Regions from separate parts of the Simiduia sp. 21SJ11W-1 genome, predicted to be linked through region 1. Evidence: predicted binding sites of a transcription regulator. Region 1 holds the regulator's gene; the other holds the start of a gene.
The links. The regulator FliA, encoded in region 1, starts transcription of late flagellar genes. The targets are predictions, from matches to a motif close to TAAAGTTATNNNNNNNNCGGCCGATANCC.

Region 1 (3,664 bases):
TCTTTATCATCTGGCTGACGCTCCAGCTCAACGAGCTGTTCCGACAATTTTTCCAATATCTCCCCTGCTTCCACCAGGAAGTCTTGCAAGATATCTTCGTCATCGCCAAAACCCATTCAGCGCTCCTTAAACTGGCAGCCGTAACTCATCAAAAGCCGAGACTGGACAACAAATCGTCCACGTCGTCTTGGCCTGAAACCACATCTTCGCGCTTGTCGGCATGAATTTGTGGACCTTCGCCTACGGAACCTTTCGGCTCTTTGGCATCTATGTTATCGACGGGCTTTTGAATTCCTGTAATTTCTTCTACTTGCGCGGCAATGCGCATTAAATCCACCAGGCTGCCTTCTACCTCGGCAACGAGGTCCATCACCTTTTTGAGTACCTGGCCTGTGAGATCCTGATAGCCCTGTTCAAGAATGATGTCTTGCAAATTGGCGTTCAACGCACCGGCCCCGGTTTCCATTTGATCCAGAAAGGTTTCAATGCGGTGGTATAAATCCCTGAAGTCGTCTGCACTCAGTTCGCGTCGAATCAGCGCCTGCCACTGCGCCTTTAAGGCGCGGGCTTCGTTGCCTAGATCCATGGCTATCGGGGCCGAGGCCTCTACCTTATCCATGGTTTTATTGGCCGCATCCTGGGTAAGACGCAGCACATAATTGAGGCGATCGCTCGCATCTGTGAGGCTTTCATCCTGTGAAATGGGCGAATCGATATTGAAACTTCTGATTGCCGTATGCAGGCCGCGGGTAAGCTTGCCTACATTATTGAACAGGTGACGGTCGCGGCTTGCGATAATTTGCTCGATGAGCTGGGAGGCCTCGTCGAACTTATCGCCCTCAAGCTTTTCGATGAGCACTTTTGCACAATCGCGTAACTCAGCCACAAATTCCTGATTGGCCTTCTGGTCCACTTGGCTTTCCATGGGCACCCTTGATACTGTCTGTGTTATCCCACACGCTCAAAAATCTTGTCGATCTTCTCTTTGAGTACCTGTGCAGTGAAGGGTTTAACCACATAGCCACTGACACCCGCCTGGGCCGCTTCGATGATTTGGTCGCGCTTGGCCTCAGCGGTAACCATCAGTACAGGTAGCGATGCCAGCTTTTCATCGGCCCGCACTTGCTTTAGCAGTTCTATGCCGGTCATGCCCGGCATGTTCCAGTCTGTTACCAGGAAATCGAAGTCGCCGGCCTTAAGCATCGGCAGCGCTGTTGCTCCATCGTCGGCTTCCTGTGTATTGCTAAACCCCAGGTCGCGCAACAGGTTCTTGATGATGCGTCTCATGGTCGAGAAGTCATCAACAATCAGGATTTTCATGTTTTTGTCCAAAGCAACCTCCGTCGTAACTGCCGGACTCCGTTAATCTTCAGTCTAGTAGCTGGAATACTACTAGCCAGTTTTAGTCATAAAATTGGTCAATTAATTGCCGGCTGATCTATTCGCCCGCCGACGTCCAGCCGGAGAGCTTGGCCTTAAGCCTAGCAGCCGCCTGCGAATGTATTTGTGATACGCGCGATTCACTCACGCCCAGCACCTGGCCTATCTCCTTGAGGTTCAGCTCTTCGTCGTAATAAAGCGATAACACCAGTTGTTCCCTTTCGGGCAATTGGGTTATCGCCCGCGCCAGCGATTGCTTTAATGCATCGCGCTCGAAGGCATCTGTGGGGGCCTCAAGGCCAATGGTGGCGGGCTTGGTGGGGCCTGCATCGTCGTCTGTGGCCGATTCTTCATAGCTGAACAGGCGCGCACTGGTGGTGTCTTGCAAGATGGCGCGATATTCTTCAAGCGTCATCTCCAGGGCTTCGGCTATTTCTTTTTCGCCGGCTTCACGGCCAAGGCGGGCCTCCAGCTCGCCAATGGCCTGGGTAATTTTGCGGGCATTTCTGTGAACAGATCTTGGAACCCAGTCACCCTTGCGGGTTTCATCCATGATGGCGCCGCGAATGCGAATGCCGGCATAGGTTTCAAAGCTTGCGCCCTTTGAGGCGTCAAACTTCTGCGAGGCCTCTATCAGGCCGATCATGCCGGCCTGGATCAAATCTTCTACGAGCACACTGGCAGGCATGCGTAGCATCAAATGGTAGGCAATACGTTTAACCAGCGGCGCATAGTCTTCAATGCGGATCTGCTCACCAGATTGTCGGCTGGTCTGGTCATACATGGCTAATCCTTCTACTGCGGCCATTATTAGGCACCTACTTCGGGGCTTTCCAGCAGGCGTTCCACAAAGAACTCCAGGTTTCCTGTGGCGGCCTTCGGCAAGGGCCATTGCGCCACCCGCTCGGCCAGGGCGCGTATGGCACTTGAGGCCTTGGCTTGCGGCGCGTATTCCACCAGTGCGCGCTGGTGCTGAACGGCCTTGCGCACGCTTTCATCGAAGGGAATAGCCCCCTCGAATTGCAGCGCCACATCCAGAAATTTATCGCACACCTGCTGTAAGCGATGGACAAGCTTTTTGCCCTCCGTCGATGTGCGGGTCATGTTGGCCACCACCCTGAAACGCTGCATGCCGGCATCTTTGTGGAGCAGCTTAATGAGCGCGTAGGCATCGGTAACCGACGACGGTTCATCACACACCACCACCAGCGCCTCGTTGGCCGCGCGCACAAAACTCACCACGGTATCGCTAATGCCGGCGGCGGTATCTATTACCAACACATCCAGCTGGTCTGAGATATCGCTGAAAGCGCGAATTAAGGCGCCATGCTGTTGACGGCTCAAGCTCGCCATTTGTTGCACGCCAGAAGACGCAGGCACTATGCGAATGCCGCCCGGGCCCTTGATCAGTACATCGCGCAGGCTGCAATCACCCGACAGCACATCGGCCAGGGTTTTCTCGGCTCGAATGCCCAGTAGCACATCCACGTTAGCCAGGCCCAGGTCGGCATCGAGCAACATGACGCGCCGGCCCAGCTGGGCCAGTGCAATACTCATATTGACGGATATGTTGCTTTTGCCAACGCCGCCTTTGCCGCCGGTTACGGCGATCACTTGAACTGGATGGTGGCCCATGCGTGCTCCCACAATAAAACCTGCATTGATTATAGTTGCTCGGCCTGAACCTGCAGGCCGGCTTTAGCGGCTTGCACTCCAACGCCATAAGAACCCACGGGAACCGGGTTTTTGGCGGCTTTGGCCACCAGTTGATGCCCCTTGGCAACCTGGATATCTGCCGGTATTTCCTGGCCATCGGTGGTGTAGGCCAACGGCAAGCGATGTGCCAACAACATGCCCATGGCTTCACCGAGCGACGGCGTTTCATCCAATTTGGTAAGCACCGTGGCAACCGGGTGGGCCGCGCCGTATGCGTGGCAGCTGGCTTTCAGCATTTGCGCCTGGCTGTTTGCCGCCAACACCAGCAAGCTGTTTACCTTGCCGGCCTCGCGCAGCTGCGCAAGCTGCTGCTTCAGACGCGGGTCGCCATGGCGCAGGCCTGCGGTATCAATAAGCACCAGGCGCTTGTGGCTCAGGTTCACCAGTATTTGTTCAAGCGACTCGCCTTCCCCTACCACTTTTACCGGCACCTTAAGCAAACGGCCAAGCGAGGTAATTTGCTCATGGGCGGCCAGGCGGAAGTTATCTGTGGTTACCAGCGCAAGGGATTGTGGGCCGTGGGCCAATACATGGCGCACGGCTAATTTTGCAAGGGTTGTGGTCTTGC
Region 2 (3,664 bases), 140 kb from region 1:
TGTCTGGCAGGAAAGTATCTGAAAACCGGCAAACCATTTTACAGCTGCTGGCGCAACTCAATGATCCGGGCACAGACATTCAGGCCATTGAACATTTAATCGCCCAGGACCCAGTGCTTAGTTATAAAATGCTAAAACTGATTAATTCGGCGGCCTTTCATTTCGTTTGTAAAATCGAATCCCTGCGCCAGGCCATTACGCTGCTCGGGCTTATCCAGGTACGCAGCTGGATTACCCTACTCTCTATGGCCAGTATTGACGACAAGCCACGGGAGCTGTGTGTGGCCACCTTGGTAAGGGCGCGTTTTTGTCAAACCCTTGGGGAAGCGGCCACCACCAGCAAGCGCGGCGATACATTTTTCACCGTAGGCCTGCTGTCAACCATCGACGCATTCATGGATGCCCCGATGGAAGAACTACTGCAAAGAATTTCTATCAGTGAAAATATTCGTAGTGCCTTGATGTACTACAAAAATAACGAAGGCAAAGTACTGGAAATTATTAAACAGTATGAAAAGGCAGACTGGGATAACATCGACTGGAGCTGGCTTCAGCACCACGGCGTTGAAGCCTCTGCGCTCGGGCACTTTTACACCGAAAGCCTGGTATGGGTTACCAGCGCATTGGAGTCGTTGGTGTTCGATGGCTAGGGACCAGGCACAACCTGATCAGAGATAAACACAGCCAGTTGCTCCGCGCTAAATGGCCAGTCCAGCTCTCGCCCCTGATTGACAAGCACCGGAATGCGCAATCCGTATTGCTCTATACCCTCATTGCTATCGGCTATGTCGCGGTGATCCAACCGGTAAGGCACACCTCTGGCTTGCAGTACCTGATGCACTAATGCCTCGGCGTCATCACACAGATGGCAACCCTCTGTGCCCAGCAAGGTAACAGTTAGCAGGTGTTTTTGAGGCGATACAGGGTGAGTCATAGCAGCAGGCAAAATATTAAATGAAAAGCGCCGACGGTTAGACATTTTTCCAAAACCGCCACAAGCGGCCGCTAACCTGAGGCGAGCGCAATCATACCTGAACGGTGGCTAAAACCCCACAGCCGCACAAACAACTAGATAAACGTATAACAACTGCTTGGGCGCTCCGGTACCGGTTGCAACAATGATTAACCAGGCTCACCGCCAACGCTTGCGGTGAGTGAAACAACCAACCTCGCCAAGGTTTACCGCAGTGCATCTTGACCTTAGGCTGCCAACTTATCAGCCATGGCCCCTACAGTGTCTGAAAATAGCTTGTGCACACCGGCATCTGCCTGCCCTGACTCTGGGTGCACGCCACTCATTTTATCCAGTATATTCAACAACAGGTTGGCAGGCTCCATGAACTGGCGAGCTGATTCCAGCGCCGCTTGTACCTGATCGGCCATTGGGCCTAAAGGCTGGAAGGGCGAAGCCTGAGCCGGCTGGCCATAGGTTGTTCTTACTTTTTGCACTTGGGTTTGCTGTAAATCCAGTGCAAAACCTGCAATTTCATTGGCATCAAAATCCAATGCTAGGGCAGATTCAAAGGCGGCTTGTAAATCGCCGCCATAAAACTGGTCGGCCAAGTCATTCACCTGCCCCAACAAATCATTAATGGCCGCCAATTCATCCTCATTCAAATCGCCTTGGATTTTCAGCTGGAAACTTTCGCCCTGGCGCAGGCTTGCGCTCGCGCCATTACCGTTGGCGGCGTAGTTCGCTTTGAAAAAGCTTGAGGCACTGATTTGCACCTTGTCGCCCTCTTGGGTGGTAACACTGAAATCAAAGGCACGGCTGGCTTTTACCAGGCCCTTGATATCTGCCACCGGCGCCGTTACTGCATCGGGGGCATCAAGTACGGGGGGCTCTTCAGCGGCAGGGGTTTGGGCGGCCTTTATTGCGCTATCATCGAGCCCCAGCTCCTCAGCCATATTGGCAAGGCCAGCGAGCACTTTGTCGTAGGTGGCACCAATGGAGGCCATCAGCTCATCAGACAGCAACCCTGCTTCAGAGAGTATGGTTTTGGCTTCATTGAAACCCTTCAAAAAGCCCTCTAGGCCCGCGTCCAAGCGGCTTTGCAGATCTTCGGTGCTCATGCCTGCCGCGGCGTCTGCCTGCAGGCGGTTTTCAATAAACAACAAGATGGTACCGGCAGCGCGATCAGGGGTGATGCCCTGCTCGCGCGTGGCTGCTACTGGCTCACTTCTGCTGGCGCCTTGCAGCGCAGGTGTGCTCAGGCTGCTTGATTGACGGGCACGGGAGGTATCGGGGGTTAGGGAGCCAGGGGAAAATTGCGCTGAATTGGGCTGAATTGGGGCCAACATTGAATACCTCCTGCCGGGAATAAACCAGATTACGGGGGTATCGGCCGAGGTGATCAAAACTTAAACAACGAATAGTTCTTGAGGGCTTTGCGCTTATCGCTAAATCGAATTAACCAGGCCTTGGCGGCCTATCGATTTAACGACGCAAGCTTGAATGCCAAAGCGCCTGAAGCCGGCGCTTTGGCAAGGTGCGCTATGGGCCAATTGCAGTGGCGGCGCTTTTGGCCAAGGGCGCTAGCGCGCCCGATTTACAGGGCGCAGGCGAACTAGCCGCCAAAATAACCAGACTGCCAAGCCCAATAGGCAATGCCGGCAATTACCAGCAAGGTAATACTGAGGCCGGTAAACGCCGAGGCGCGCGGCTGCTCGTCTTCCGCCTCAGGGGCGGCCATGGCCGCCTTAACCTGCTCAACATTAGGCTCCAGCGGCCGCTTCACACCGCCCTTGCGGGCTGCGGCCTGTGGCTTTGGCTTGGGCATAGAGCGAATGCTGGTTTTATCCATGTCATCGGTTGGGCCCACCACGCCAAACCCCAGGGTGTCGAAACGGAGCTCATCACCTCGCTTAACGCGGGCCTCGGTAATCTGTGTGCCATTGAGGAAGGTGCCATTGGCTGACCCCAAATCCTTTACATACAACAGGCCATCTTTCACTGTGAGTTCAGCATGCCGACGCGACAAATGGGCCGCCGCCAGCACTATGTCGCAGTCGCTGGCCCGGCCCACCACGGTTTTGGGCGCAATATTGAATACTTTATTGGCAAGGGCTGCATGATTGGCTTTCAAAGACCAACCCGTGGTTTCGGTGCGTACCAGAGTGGGCACGGCCTTGGGCTCCTGTTTTGGATCCACCACCTGCAGCTGCACCTTGCCAAGGGTTAACACGTCATTCACCTTTAAGCGCGCACCTTTGCTGATGCTTTTCTCATTAACCCGCACAGGTTGCTCGGGATTTAACACCCGCAATGTGAGCTCTTCATGATTGACATGTATCTCTGCGTGCAGCTCGGCAACACTGGCGTCATCAACCACCATGTCGTTTTTGGAATCACGCCCGATGGTAACCTTCGGCTCTACCAGCCACACCGCATTATGCTTATTGTTCTTAAAGCGGAGTTTCAACATATTTGAGTTCCCCAAAATGCACTAATGGGCCCCACGAAAAGCCCAGCTCTGGCGGGATAATGCCGCAAAAGAGCGAAGTCTTTCAATAGGTTAGCTAAAAATGGCTTTACCGTTTACATTTAGTAGGTAAACTGTGGAGCGTGTCTGGTTTGTGGCGCAATTATAGGCAGGCAATCTGCAGAATTTGTATGATGCGAATGCCCGATTGTTGCAATGCCTTTACCCTGCGTCATCAATAC

Region 2: L1F30_RS07510 (DUF5610 domain-containing protein) is a predicted target of FliA. The motif match lies at 2,337-2,365, and genes of this name have one in related genera.

Annotation. Positions count from the first base shown of each region.
Region 1 is NZ_CP090959.1:1,853,927-1,857,590, reverse strand. It holds gene L1F30_RS08205 (chemotaxis protein CheA) at 1-116, opposite strand, end outside; gene L1F30_RS08200 (protein phosphatase CheZ) at 149-925, opposite strand; gene cheY (chemotaxis response regulator CheY) at 949-1,332, opposite strand; gene L1F30_RS08190 (RNA polymerase sigma factor FliA) at 1,439-2,188, opposite strand; gene L1F30_RS08185 (MinD/ParA family protein) at 2,191-3,015, opposite strand; gene flhF (flagellar biosynthesis protein FlhF) at 3,045-3,664, opposite strand, start outside.
Region 2 is NZ_CP090959.1:1,711,696-1,715,359, reverse strand. It holds gene L1F30_RS07520 (EAL and HDOD domain-containing protein) at 1-650, shown strand, start outside; gene L1F30_RS07515 (glutaredoxin family protein) at 647-934, opposite strand; gene L1F30_RS07510 (DUF5610 domain-containing protein) at 1,201-2,301, opposite strand; gene L1F30_RS07505 (FHA domain-containing protein) at 2,568-3,425, opposite strand.